2 regions of the Staphylococcus sp. Ze2 genome follow, and region 1 is predicted to be linked to the other one. Evidence: predicted binding sites of a transcription regulator. Region 1 holds the regulator's gene; the other holds the start of a gene.
The links. The regulator Rex, encoded in region 1, represses fermentation and respiration genes when NADH is low (regulators of the CRP and FNR family bind a similar motif). The targets are predictions, from matches to a motif close to TTGTGAAATATTTCACAA.
Positions count from the first base shown of each region.

Region 2: a site for Rex is predicted at 6,124-6,141, ahead of ACM591_RS06960 (citrate synthase). Genes of this name have one in related genera too.

Region 1 covers NZ_CP183486.1:1,237,119-1,244,954, reverse strand. The annotation lists gene ACM591_RS05575 (sucrose-6-phosphate hydrolase) at 1-1,139, opposite strand, end outside; gene ACM591_RS05570 (LacI family DNA-binding transcriptional regulator) at 1,224-2,186, opposite strand; gene ACM591_RS05565 (sulfurtransferase TusA family protein) at 2,768-2,992, opposite strand; gene ACM591_RS05560 (YeeE/YedE family protein) at 3,014-4,102, opposite strand; gene ACM591_RS05555 (redox-sensing transcriptional repressor Rex) at 4,319-4,960, opposite strand; gene ACM591_RS05550 (ABC-F family ATP-binding cassette domain-containing protein) at 5,112-7,040, shown strand; gene ACM591_RS05545 (MutS-related protein) at 7,407-7,836, shown strand, end outside.
Region 2 covers NZ_CP183486.1:1,503,448-1,511,283, reverse strand. The annotation lists gene polA (DNA polymerase I) at 1-247, opposite strand, end outside; gene pnpS (two-component system histidine kinase PnpS) at 668-2,356, opposite strand; gene ACM591_RS06970 (response regulator transcription factor) at 2,356-3,066, opposite strand; gene icd (NADP-dependent isocitrate dehydrogenase) at 3,556-4,821, opposite strand; gene ACM591_RS06960 (citrate synthase) at 4,935-6,053, opposite strand; gene ACM591_RS06955 (amino acid permease) at 6,407-7,768, shown strand.

The DNA.
Region 1 (7,836 bases):
TTTTCCAAAATATCGATGATTAATTCAAACTGTTTACCTTCATATGGATGTAATTGTCTTGTGAATTTATTAGCATAACCTAGTGCCGTTTCTTCATTTGTGCGAAGCTTTTCAAGCGCTTTGATGGGACGTTGTTTTAAATTACCTGACTCAATTGTCAATACACGTGGGATAGTTAAACAATGCGCCCAACCATCGGCATCTGAAGGATAGTTAATATCAGGCAAGCCCATCCACCCAATTAATATGCGTTGACCATTTTCGTCTAAGAATGTCTGAGGAGCATAAAAATCAAAGCCATAATCTAATTCATGAAAATCAGCATGGTTCATTGTTAAATTATTAATATCATACTGTCCCATAATATACCCAGATTGATAAATATTCTTAAAGCGTTCCCCTTCTGAAGCTATGCCTTGAGGACAAAATAATAACATGTCATAACCGTTTAAATTAAAATAATCCGGACACTCCCACATATAACCAAAATCATCTAGATTCGTTTGAACCTCTCCTTGAAACTCCCAATTGACGATATCTGTGGAACGATATTGCAGAATTCTCCCTTGTTTTTTAATATTTTGAGCAGCTATCATTGCGTAATAAACACCGTCTTGAACATGTACCTTAGGATCCCTAAAATGTTGAGTATAGCCAAACGGTGGTGCTGATATCACTGCTTTAGGAAATTTATTAATCGATCCATCCTTAGACATTTTTGCGATATGTTGTGTAGAAATTCTATTCCAATCACTATCTCGATGGTTCGCTGTATACATATAATATAAGTGGTCATTATATTCAAAGGCACTGCCACTATATACACCGTGACTATCATCTTTCGTATCTGGTTTAATCGTTGGACCAATAGCTTTAAAATCTACAAGATCCTTACTTTGATATGTATACCAATATTTCAATCCATGCACAGGTCCTAAAGGAAACCATTGGTGAGATACATAATAATTCCCCTTGAAATAGATAAGACCATTAGGATCATTTAACAATCCTATTTTGGGTTGTATATGAAAAGTTTGTCTATATTCAGACTGATTAACTTGTTCAGTTAATTTTTCAATCGTTTCTTGATCAACATCTTCATATTTTTGATAACGTTGCTCTTTTGTCCACTCCGACATGGTGCGTATCCTCCTATTTATAAAATAAGCTCATTTAAATGGTACCGGTTCCATAATATACTTTTTTATCATACCATTTTTCTTTTAATTTTCAAATGACTGTTCAACATCGATAATAATGCGTTGTTCAATTTCTTGATGTTGTATCATCTGATTTAGTTTGTCCATAGCCACACTTCCCGCATATTCAAAATTGTAATTTATGGTATGGATAGATGGTGACACAATATCAGTGACTGGATCTCCACCAAATCCTACAATATACTTTTCGTGCGCATGTGGCGTGTGTTCTGAATTATATTTATGTATCGCTAAGGCAATTGAATCAGTAGCCCCAACAATTGCGTCATAATGAGGGTATGCTTCTAACGCTTCTACAACATCGACCATCGCCTCTTGATAATTAAATGATGTGAGCGAAATTTCAGGTTGTATGCTATGTGCTTCTAAACCCGCAATCAGACCTTCTTTGCGTTGAACCCCTACCGCAATATCACTTTCTGTTACACCAAAGAATTTGATATCGTTATAACCTTGTTGACCTAACATATCACCAACTAAGTATCCAGCTTGGTAATCATTATGGATAATACAATGTAAATCATCATGTGCTTGACCAACAATAATTACAGGAACATTTATTTTATTAATCACTTCTAAATGTTGGTCTGTGATTTCTGTTGCCATAAAGACAATACCATCTACCTTACTTCTATAAAATGTTTCAAGCGCGTCAATTTCTAATTGAATATTAAGATTTGTGTAATTTAGAAGTAAACTATAATTCAATTGATCACAGACTGTTTTGACTCCTTTAATTGTCTCGTCGACAGCAAAAGAGTTCATTCTAGGAATAATTGCCCCTATCATATTAGTTCTACGCGCACGTAAACTTTGTGCAAATTGATTGGGCTGATAGTCATTTTCGCGAATAATTTTATCTAATCTTTGTTGAGTTTTTAAACTTACCGAACCATTATTTAAATATCTCGAGACTGTACTTTTAGAAACCCCAGCAATTTTTGCTATATCAGCAATGTTCTTCATATTTTCTCACTCTCATTAATTAACTATTATAAACAATACTCATTTTATCATAATGCAATCGCTTTAAATACTATTTAAATCTTCTCTTACCAAAAGATTGAATTTTTCAGCTTTGTATCTAAACAGCAATATATAAGAGGACTTTCGAGTATGATATAGAAGTAGAAACTACAATTTAAAGAAGGGATATCACATGAATTAGGTGAAAATGTATGGCTTAATATGCATCGCTGTTTGCTTTTGTTATTTTTAGTTAAAAATGGTAGTTAATCAGCCATTTTTTAACTCTTCTCCCTCTAATGATATTAATTATTTCTTGTATCTATAAAGGTAAATCTATTAAATTTATTTTTACTCATTGCTTTAATGTTACCTCTTACTACTAATAACTTTGAATCTTTTTTATTTATTGAGTATTTTTCCAATAATAATTAATAGTTACGTCTTAATCATAAATACTAAAAAGGTCGAACTCAAAGCATAGCTATGAATTCGACCTTTTTTAATTTAATTATTATATTGACTAATTAACTAAGTGAAGCGCATTTCTTACCTCAACGTTAGCTATTTATAGTAACTGATTAAACTTTTTGAATTGTGATTGTCCATGATGCGTCATCTAACTGCTCATAATTTGTAACTGGATAGCCTTGCTCAGCTGCCCAATTTGGTAATGCTTCAGTTGCTTGAGTACAATCAAAATCTATTTTTAATTCATCACCATTATCTAAAGTATTCATTTTCTTTTGTGCTTCTATTAAAGGGAATGGACAAACCATTCCAACTGTACCTAACTCGTGTACCATAATTTGTGCCTCCTATATTAATTATATTGTTTGCGTTTGTGACGTTACATTCTCATTAGAAGTTTGCTTCTGCGCTTTTTTCATAGGTCTTATAAATACAAAATAACTCATTGTCCAAGCCCCTAAGATCATTGAAGCGAGTGCAATCCAACCTTTCCATGACATCGTTGCTGTCTCTACTAGTCCATTACCTATTGAACAACCACCTGCCACTGAAGCGCCGAATCCCATAAATACGCCACCAATAACACTGTTTCGGATGGTTTTTTTATCTGGCAATCTCCATTTAAACTCTCTTGCACCTTTAGCCGCCAAATAAGAACCTAGGAATATCCCAAGTACTAAGAATACACCCCAATCTAGTAATTTCAAATCACCAGTAACGAAAAACTGTACTAGATTGGCAGATGGAGTAGTAATACCTAGCCCATACATTCTTCCTGTCGATTCACTTACAGGCCATGCAATTAACGCGATGAGTCCTACTGCTATTGCAGCCACAAAAGGATGGTATTTCTTTTCAAATAAATAATGACGTACACCTGTAAATTTCTGCTTTAATTTAGGAACAGCAAATTTAGGTTTTGGTTTGCGTAATGTTTTGACTACAAAAAACACTGTAATAACTGTAAGCAATGTTACCCAAATCCATGTCGGTATCCCTGTAGTTTGTGACATACTCGTATTAACATTTGTAGGTTTGTTTACACCATCCATTAATGGTAATAACAAACCATATTTCGTAGCTGCCGAAGTAAATGCATAGGCAATGAGTGCCATCCAACTACCAATTAAACCTTCTCCTGCTCTATACCAAGTACCAGTTGCACATCCACCAGCTAATATAATACCTAAACCAAATATAAACGAACCTATTACCGTCCCAATAACTGGATAAGTTGAATCAGGTATTTGTACTAAACCAGTTGAAGTTAAAATGAGCAATCCTATACTTTGAACTGTAATTGCTATAAGTAATGCATAAAACATTTTGTTACTCTTTTGAATATACATGTCTCTAAATCCACCAGCTAAACAAAACCGTGTTCTTTGCATAACAAAGCCTAAAAGACTTCCCACAATAATGCCGCTGATTATTAACCAAGTCATATTAATAACCTCTTTCCCGATAAAATCAATAAGATTAATAATATTAGAAATCGTATAAAATTTCAACCTTGCAACTCATAAATTTTTAACTTTCTGCTAAATTAATAGTAGTCGTATTTTTGAAATTCAAATTAAACATCCATAAAAAAATAGTTTTTTATAAACACAATACATGGAATGTATTACTGTATCTATAAAAAACTAACTAAACATTTCTTATTTATTACTATAATTTTTCATAAAGAATAATAAAGATTGTAATTCAATACCTAAATCAATATGATGAACTTGAACGTCTGATGGTGTTAGTACACGACTTGGTGTAAAGTTAAGTATTCCTTTAACACCTGACTCCACTAATACATCGGCTACGTTTTGAGCCGCTTCCTCAGGCGTAGTCAGTATCACTACATCTATATCTTCTTGCGATAATATTTCCTTTATTTTATCAAATGGACTAACTGTCACTTTACCTATTTGTGTCCCAATAATTTCTTCACGAATATCGAATGCTTCAGTTATAGTCATTTCATCATGTATTGAAAAGTTATATGTTAATAATGCTTTACCTAAATTCCCTACGCCTACAATTGCAATTTTAATCTCGTCGTTTTCGCTAATTTCATTTTTAAAAAAATGTAATAAGCTATCAATATTATAGCCATAGCCTTTCTTGCCTAACTCGCCAAAATAAGAAAAATCTCTTCGAATTGTTGCGGAATCAATATTTAATCCTTCGCTGATGGATTTAGAATTAACTCTATCAATGCCTTTAGATTTTAATGTATTGACGAATCTATAATATAACGGTAAACGTTTCAATGTGGCACGAGGAATCTTTTCGCTTTGATTAGCCAAGATCTTATCCCCCTATTTCATTATCTGTTATTCATTAATCTTATAATCACTACAACATTATACATGACTGAATAATAAAAATAAACAATGATAGTTTTAACAACACACTGAATACTGTAGAATGATATTGAATAGAGAGGTGCAAAATCAGATGATATTATTACAACTCAATGATTTAACAAAATCATTCGACGGAGAAGATATTTTTAATAATGTAGATTTTGAAGTAAAAACTGGTGAACGCATTGGTATTGTAGGTCGTAATGGCGCCGGAAAATCAACATTAATGAAAATCATTGCTGGTGTTGAAGATTATGATAGCGGTCATATTTCTAAAAGTAAAAATTTAAAACTTGGTTATTTAACACAGCAAATGACATTAAATACAGATCAGACTGTATTTGAAGAAATGTCTAAGCCGTTTGAGGCAATGAAAAAATTAGAACAAGAAATGAAATTGGAAACAGATTGGTTAGCACAACATGCTGATGAATACGATTCTGAAACTTATAAAACTCATATCGATCGCTATGAATCATTATCCAATCAATTTGAACAACAAGATGGCTATCAATATGAAAGTAAAATTAAAACAGTCTTACATGGACTGAATTTTAGTGAAGCGGATTTCGACAGGCCTATCAATGACTTTAGCGGTGGTCAAAAAACAAGATTATCTTTGGCACAAATGTTATTAAGCGAGCCTGATTTATTACTTTTGGATGAACCTACTAACCATTTAGACATGGAAACAACCCAATGGTTAGAAAGTTATTTAAATTACTTTAAAGGCGCCATCGTAATTATCAGTCATGATAGATACTTCTTAGATAAAATTGTCACTCAAATTTACGACGTTGCACTCGGTGATGTCCAACATTATGTAGGCAATTATGCCCAATTTATTGATCAAAGAGATAAATATTATGAAAAACGTATGCAAGAATATGAAAATCAACAAGCTCAAATTAAGAGATTAGAGACATTTGTCGATAAAAATATTGCCCGTGCTTCAACTACTGGTATGGCTAAGAGCCGTAGGAAAATGTTGGAAAAAATAGAACGCATTAATAAACCTATGATTGATGCTAAAAGTGCCAACATTCAATTTGAATTTGATCGTAATACTGGTAATGATGTCTTTCATATAAAAAATTTAGAAATTGGCTATGAGTCTCCGATTACTAAAGGAATTACTTTTGAAGTAACAAAAGGAGATCATATTGCAATTATCGGCCCTAATGGCATTGGAAAATCTACTTTAATAAAAACTATCGCCGACATACAAAAGCCATTAAACGGGACAATTACTACCGGTGCCAACTTAAAAATTGGTTATTATGATCAAAAACAAGCCGAATTCAAATCAAACAAAACAATACTTGATTACTTATGGGACCAATACCCTACTATGAATGAAAAAGACATTCGGGCTGTTTTAGGGCGTTTTCTGTTTGTACAAGACGATGTTAAAAAAATAATTAATGATTTATCGGGTGGTGAGAAAGCTCGTTTACAGCTTGCCTTATTAATGCTCGAGCGAAACAATGTACTCATTTTAGATGAGCCTACAAACCATTTAGATATAGATTCAAAAGAAATGTTAGAACAAGCTTTAGCGAACTTTAAAGGTACCATTTTGTTTGTATCTCATGATCGTTATTTTATTAATGAATTAGCTAATAAAGTTTACGATTTAGATCTCGATGGAGGCACAATGTATTTAGGAAATTATCAATATTATATTGATAAAACTGAAGAAAGTGCAGCATTAAAAGCAAAAGAAGAATTAGAAAATCCAACAGTAAATGATACAGTTATTAAACAAAACGACTCGTATAGTGATCAAAAACAACAAAAGCGTGAGCAACGTCAAATAGAACGTCAAATTGAAACATGTGAACTAAATATTGAAACCTTCGAAGAAGAAATAAATGATATTAATCATCAGCTTACCTTGCCAGACGTATACTCAGATCCTGAAAAAGCAAACTCCTTAGCGGTTTCAAAATCAGAAATCGAACAAAAACTAGAACAAGTCATGGCTGAATGGGCAGAATTACAAGAAAAATTAATATAAACACTAATTCAATTCAAGAGCTAAAGTAGAAAAGTCTACTTTAGCTCTTTTTCATCCCCTGAAATACACAATAAATATTCACAACCTCCATCCTATAACAAAGGCTATCCACAAAGTTTTCCTAGTTATCCACAAGTAAAAAGTAATCTTTTTTTGCGCATAAAATTCAGATAACGGTTTATATCCACACACTTTACCCAAACTTATCCACACCTTGTACACTATTTGTTGATAAGTACGCATGTTCTCTATTGACATCAATTTATTCCTTCTTAAATAAGGCACTATCTCTGTTTGTTAAATTTTGGCTATAATGTCATAATTATCACATAGCCACTTACATATTAATAAAGGGAGTAATACACTATGCCAGCAATTTTTTGGTTCTTTATAGCTTTTCTTTTTTTGGGTACTGCATTAATGATTATCTCACCCATTGTTGCCAACAAAAAACTTATGCACGATATCAAACCATTATGGGATAATAAACGCCCATTAGAGAATTTCATTAGACCGAATCATACTTATATTTACCAATTTGATACATATAAACATAAATTTAACAGCGCAACCTTGATAGACGAAAAAACGTGGTCAGATTTAAATCTTGATAGCGTATTTCATAATATGAATTTTAATTTTACAGCTATTGGCGAAATGAGGCTTTTTGCAACTTTAAAAAATATGTTCAAAGTAACAGACGCTCAACTTCTTTCGAATATTACAACTAACTTAGATTTTAGGAATAAAATATCATTGTATTTAGCGCAAATTGGAAAAGCAATCTATCCTACTT
Region 2 (7,836 bases), 270 kb from region 1:
GCTCGGGTGGCGTTTTTTGACGCCCCCCTTTATACTCACTATATTTATCATGTCTAAATGTAGTCTTTCCTGCATCAAACGCAACAAGAAAATGTGTAGGCTGTTCTTCTTTGATTATTTTTTCTAGTAACATTGCAAATCCATACACAGCATTAGTGTGTATACCTGCTTTATTTTGTAATAGTGGTAAAGCATAAAAGGCTCTGAAGCTAAGGCTATTACCATCAATTAGAATTAATTTATTCACTATTTTAACCTCCAACACATATTTATTTAACATTTTAGCATAAATTACTAACTTACCTATATCGAAACTTTATTATATCTTATTTTGTAATCATCATTTTTATTGTAAGCATGAGATTGCTTTCAATTATCTTGAATGAGTCTCTTAATCCTATTTCTAGCTTAACATGTTTCCCCATTTTAAATATACGCTTAAAAATTCCAAAGTCACACAATTCCTCCCTCTTAAAAAGCATAAAAAACGACGCCGAATTTAAAATTCAGACGCCGATTTCTAACTCACGCATCTTACATAAAACCACAAACTAGTGTCAGTTCAGTGCACAGATACAATGCCTTCTTATATTTACTTAGATAAATACACATTATTGATAATAGTTATATTTATAACTCAATCATCAAATTCTTTTATTCACAAACATTATTTAAAAAAAGTAACTCTAAATGTCGAACCTTTACCAACTGTACTAAAGACATTAATTCTACCACCATGTGCTTCCATAATATGTTTAGTAATCGATAAACCAAGGCCAGTGCCACCTGAATCTCTACTTCTTGCTTTATCAACCCGATAAAAGCGTTCAAAAATATGCTTTTGGTCTTCCTGACTTATTCCAATTCCAAAATCTTGCACTTCCATGATGCGCTTCTGTTCGTCTTTATATACACGAATTATTACGTCACTATCTTCCTTAGAATAACTAATTGCATTTGATAATAAATTAAGCGCAACTTGAGATACTTTGTCTTGATTTGCATCAATAACAATATCAGAATCAATTTCATTTATTATAGTTATATTTTTGTCTTCCGCAATTTTTCGCATGTTCTTAATTGTTGTTTCTGCAATATCTGACAAACTCATGTACGCTGTTTCTATTTCAGTTTGTTGTTCTACATGCGAGAGATCTAATAAATCAAATACTAGAGTCTCTATACGATCAGATTCTTTAGAGATAATTTTTAAAAACTCATTGAGTGTTTGTTCATCATTTTTAGCACCATCTAATAAAGTTTCCGCAAAACCTTTAATTGACGTGATAGGTGTTTTTAATTCGTGCGATACATTAGCTACAAATTCACGTCTTAAATTCTCAAGTTTTTTAAGATTCGTTATATCATGTAAAACAATAACCATCCCATAAAGATTTTTTCTTGTTCTTGATAATATTGGAACACACGCCGTATCAAAATATTTCTCATGTACTTGATCTATAGTCAATTTGATTTGATCATAGATAGGCTTCTCAACCTTAAAAGCTTCAGTAATTAACTTTTGTAATTTAATATCTGTAAAATCAACATAACTTTTATGTTCGACAGCTTCATCTGGCGTAAACACATGATAAAACGATTTATTTGCTACAACAATTTCACCATATTTATCAATCATTAAGATCGAACTCGGGATATTTTCCACAGTAGTTTTCAACCTATTTGATTGTAACTTTTGCTTATGATTAAGCCTTTGCAACCTACGAGCTAGCTCATTAGTAGTTACAAATAATTCTCTTGTCTCTTTGACATTGCTTTCTGGTACTCTTACATGATAATAACCTTCAGCCAATAGATTTGTAGCGTAGGTCACCTCATTAATTGGTCTTATATAAGTCCGATTAATACTTCTTACAACTAAAAATATAATAACTAATACAAATAAACCAATAATCGCTATATATTTCCAGACTTCAATCTGTATTTCTAAAATCTCATTGTTTATACCACTAATTAAAACATCTTTATTATTTATAGATGTCTTAAAAGTGAATCTATGGTCTTCATCTTGCTTATCATAAGTCAATTTAGATGGAATAGCAGGATTATTTATATCATTATTAATTTGTGTCCCTTGTTTTGTCGAAAACAAGACATCGTTATTTTCTTTAATATATACTGTAAGTTCTTCACTTTTAGCGACATCTCTCATCTCATCTTCTTTATCATCGTTATAAAGATTAACAAAATGTTGAGCTTGATGTTCTAAATCGCCTTCTTGACCAGTTGTAATGGTATTATTAATTACATGTGTAATAATAGTACCCAATATTAAAAAACTAACAATAACGATGGTACATAATAAAAATAAAAGTCTTTGGTGAAACTTAAGCATTAGACTTTTGGTCTTTCCAATTTATACCCTAATCCACGAACTGTTTTAATGAGTTTAGGCTGTTTAGGGTTTTCTTCTAACTTATCTCTTAAATGACTAATATGTACGTCCACAATTCTCGAGTCTCCTGCGAATTCATAGTTCCAAACTGAATTTAACATATGCTCACGGGTAATCACTCTACCCTGTCTTTCAATAAGATATAATAATAATTCAAACTCTTTTGGAGTTAACTCTAGCAATTCATCTTCTCTATACACTTCGAAATATTCTGGTCTAATTCTTATTGATCCAATCAGTATATCGTCTTCATCATTTTCAACTGGTACTGCCTCATTGACAATTGCTGACCTTCTTAATATCGCCTTTACTCTTGCTACCACTTCTCTTGGTGAAAATGGTTTAGTCATGTAATCGTCTGCCCCTAACTCCAGACCTAAAACACGATCAAATTCATCATCTTTGGCAGTTAACATCAAAATAGGCACTAAGTTTTTATCAGAACGAATTGTTTTACAAACTTCTATACCATCTTTTTTGGGAAGCATGACATCTAACACAATCAATTCAGGATTTGTAGAGTTAACTTTTTCTAATGCATCTTCTCCATCATAAGCCACTTCTACTATGTATCCGGCTTGCTCTAAATTATATTTTAATAAGGTTACGATTGATTGTTCATCATCTACTACAAGTACTTTTTGTGACATAGTATACCTCCATAATTGTGTTTACAAATTAATTATAACTTATATTTTAATAAAAATAACATAGTTTAAAACTTTTTAACATAATCTTTACAATGGGTTTAATTCCTAACTACACCTATATATATGCGATTTTTGTAACATTAGTCCCTACAAAGAATCCAACAAATTTATTTGAATTATTATACCATTTTCATTACCCTTTATTAATAAAATCTTAACATTAAATTCATAATATGAACATTTATTCTATGATAGTCAAGTAAGAGTAAACTAACATCATGAAAAAATTACACTTTTACATTAAATCAAAGATTTTATTTATACTCGCTCTAGTCCTTTATTTTTTTAATTTAAACATAAAAGCATTTTAAAATTTTATTTGTTATATCTTGGATAACTATAAAAAAAGAAAAGCCCGAGACATTTAATCATGTCCCAGACTTATCTGTTGATTTTAATTCAAGGTAAATTACCTTTGATTATATATAATTATAGGTTTTTAATTAATTCATCTGCGAAGTCAGAAGTAGAAACTTCTTTTGCGCCATCCATTAAACGTGCGAAGTCATAAGTTACAACTTTAGAAGCAATCGTTTTTTCGATTGAACTTGTAATCTTATCAGCAGCTTCTTGCCAACCAAGATGTTCTAACATTAATACAGCACTTAATAATTCAGAAGATGGATTCACTTTGTTTAATCCAGCATATTTAGGCGCAGTACCATGTGTAGCTTCGAAAATGGCATGTCCAGTTTCATAGTTGATATTGGCACCAGGAGCAATACCAATTCCACCAACTTGTGCAGCTAATGCATCTGATACATAGTCACCATTTAAGTTCATAGTAGCTACTACATCGTGATCAGCTGGACGTGTTAAAATTTGTTGTAAGAAGATATCAGCAATTGAATCTTTTACAATAATTTTCCCTTCTTGTTCAGCTTTATCTTGCGCAGCATTTGCAGCGTCTTTACCTTCTTTTTCAACAATTTCATCATATTGTTGCCATGTAAATACTTTGTCTCCAAATTCATTATGTGCTAAATCATAACCCCATTGTTTGAAAGCACCTTCAGTAAATTTCATAATATTACCTTTATGTACTAAAGTTAATGATTTACGATTATTATCTATAGCATATTGAATAGAAGCGCGAACTAAACGCTCAGTACCTTCTTTAGAAACTGGTTTCACACCAATACCTGATGTTTCTGGGAATCTAATATTTTTAGCACCCATTTCGTCTTGTAAGAAGTCAATTAATTTTTTCGCTTCTGGAGTGCCTTCTTTAAATTCAATACCAGCATAGATATCTTCAGTATTTTCACGGAAAATTACCATATCTGTATCTTCAGGACGTTTTACAGGTGAAGGTACCCCTTGGAACCAACGCACTGGACGTAAGCAAGTGAATAAATCCAATTCCTGACGTAATGCAACATTTAGCGAACGAATACCGCCACCAATTGGTGTAGTTAATGGACCTTTAATTGCAATTAAATATTCTTCAATTGTTTCAAGTGTTGCTTTAGGTAACCATTCGCCAGTTTCATCATAAGCTTTTTGTCCAGCTAATACTTCTTTCCATTCGATTTTCTTTTCACCGTTATAAGCTTGTTCAACTGCAGCGTCAATTACGCGACTTGCTGCATTCCAGATATCAGGACCGATACCGTCGCCGATTATAAATGGAATGATTGGATTATTTGGTACTGTTAAACCTTCATTTGTTTTAACTACTTTTTCTCCTGCCATGTAAAAAAACCTCCGTCATTTTGAGTTCTATTTTAGTTGTACTAACCACTATCATACACGAATCAAAAATATTTTCAATTTTCATAAATTAAATTAATTATTTAATTATTTGTTTATCTTTTCTCGATTGGTTCATAAGTTCTGTTTGTTTCACCAATATATTGAGCTCTTGGACGCATAATTCTGTTATCTCTATATTGTTCTAAGATGTGTGCAATCCAACCAGATGTTCTACTCACTGCAAATATTGGAGTGAATAAATCATGCTCAATATTCATACTATGATATACAGTGGCACTAAAGAAATCGACATTTGCAATTAATCCTTTTTCAGCTTTCATTTTATCTGCAATTTTCACTGAAATATCAAATAATTGACTTTGGCCTGTTTCAGAAGTAATTTTTCTGCTCATCTCTTTTAAGTATTTAGCTCTTGGGTCACCATCTTTGTATACACGATGTCCAAAGCCCATAATTTTTTCTTTGTTTTTAATTTTGTTATCAATATATGCATCGACTTCATCAATAGATTTCACTTCAGATAACATGCTCATTACACGTTCATTTGCACCACCGTGAAGCGGTCCTTTTAATGAACCAACAGCTGCTACGATACCTGAATACATATCGGATAATGAGGATACTGCACATCTAGCTGTAAACGTTGATGCATTTAATTCATGATCTGCATGTAATACAAGTGCTTTATTAAATGCTTCAATTTCGATTTCAGAAGGTAGTTCTCCTCTTAACATATACAAGAAGTTACCTGCATAGTTTAAATCACTACTTGGTTTAATAATTTCTTTTCCTTCTCTAACACGTGCATAAGCCGTAACTAATGAAGCAATTTTGGCTTGAATACGTATAGCACGATCCAGTGTTTGGCTTTCATCTTCGTCTTCAGCATGCTCGTCAAAGTGAGCAATGTATGAAACTGAAGTTCTTAAAGCTGTCATTGGATGAACATTGCCTGTCGCGTATTCTTTAAAGTGGTTATACACTCTAGGATTCAAAGTCATATATTCAAAAAGCTTTTGTTTTAGGTTTTTTAATTCATCCTCATTCGGCAATCTATAATGCCATAATAAGAAGATAATTTCTTCAAATTCAGCATTCTGTGCTAAGTCATCAATATCATAACCAGCATAAGTTAATTGGCTATCGATAATAGAACTTACTTTTGTTTCAGATGCAATTACCCCTTCTAAACCTTTCTGTAACTCTGCCATATATAAATTCCCCTTTTCTATTTCATTATGAAATGGCTTTCACAACTCATTATATCCAATATTGACTCTTTTGTGAATATTTTGAGTATATTTTCTTACCAAATCAATATGAAATACTTATTTATTAATATGCCCTTTAAAACGCTTCTATCTCTTGCATTGTTATAAATTCATTTTAATATGGAAAGTGTCTCACTTCAATTTTTATAGCATTTTAATTGGTTATCATGATTAATAACAAATAATTAATGTATTATTATACTAAACGCTATAGACTCTGTTTAAAAAAATAGTTGTTTTATTTTATATTGCATAGCATAATAATAATTAACTAAATAAAGGAGTATAATTTTATGGCTAATCATGAATTACAAAGAGAACTAAGTAATCGTCACATCCAGCTAATTGCAATCGGGGGAGCAATTGGTACAGGACTATTTTTAGGAGCAGGTCAAACTATCGCGTTAACTGGCCCCTCTATTTTACTTACATATATCATAATTGGTTTTATGCTTTTTATGTTTATGCGTGGATTGGGAGAAATATTAGTAACAAACACGAATTTCAAATCATTTGCAGATGTCACCAATCATTATATTGGCCCATTTGCAGGTTTTGTAACAGGATGGACTTATTGGTTCTGTTGGATCATAACAGGTATGGCAGAAGTAACTGCTGTTGCAAAGTATGTTAGTTTTTGGTTTCCTAACATACCAAACTGGATAAGTGCATTATTTTGTGTACTTGTATTAATGTCACTCAATTTATTAAGTGCTAAACTATTTGGTGAGTTAGAGTTTTGGTTTGCACTTATTAAAATATTTACAATTATCGCTTTAATTATAGTTGGTGCAATTATGATTATTATGGCTTATGACACACAATTTGGTCATGCATCATTAACCAACCTATATAACAATGGCATATTCCCTAAAGGTATGAGCGGCTTCGTAATGTCTTTCCAAATGGCGTTATTCTCGTTTGTAGGTATTGAACTTATAGGAGTAACAGCTGGAGAAACGAAAGATCCTTCAAAGACATTACCTAAGGCTGTTAATAGTGTTCCTATTCGTATTTTAGTATTCTATGTAGGTGCATTAGCTGTTATTATGTCTATCATTCCATGGAATCAAATTAATCCTGAGGAAAGCCCGTTTGTGAGATTGTTTGCACTCATTGGTATACCTTTTGCAGCAGGAATCATAAATTTTGTAGTATTAACAGCTGCGGCTTCTTCTTGTAATAGTGGTATATTCTCAAATAGTCGTATGTTATTTGGGCTTTCAACACAAAATCAAGCTCCACCTTACTTTGAGAAAACGAATAAAAATGGTGTGCCACATATTGCAATATTTGTATCGTGTGCATTGCTTATGATTGCGGCGTTGTTAAACTATATTATTCCAAATGCAACACTTGTTTTCACATACATCACAACAGTTTCAACTGTATTATTTATCGTTGTTTGGGGCTTAATCACTGTAGCTTATATTAACTATCATCGTAGAAATCCTGAACTACATAAAAAAGCAACATTTAAATTGCCCGGCGGAAAATATATGGGATATGTTATTTTAGCTTTCTTCTTATTAGTTTTTTGTTTGTTATTTGTAAACACTGATACAAGAATAGCAGTATTTTTAACTCCAATCTGGTTTATCTTATTAACGCTTATGTATCTAAGATATAAGCAAGTGTCACGCAAGCAACAATAACCCATAATCAGTAATAACAGATAAATCATAAAAAACCGTTACCTCAATTGGGCACTGAACCCTTAGAA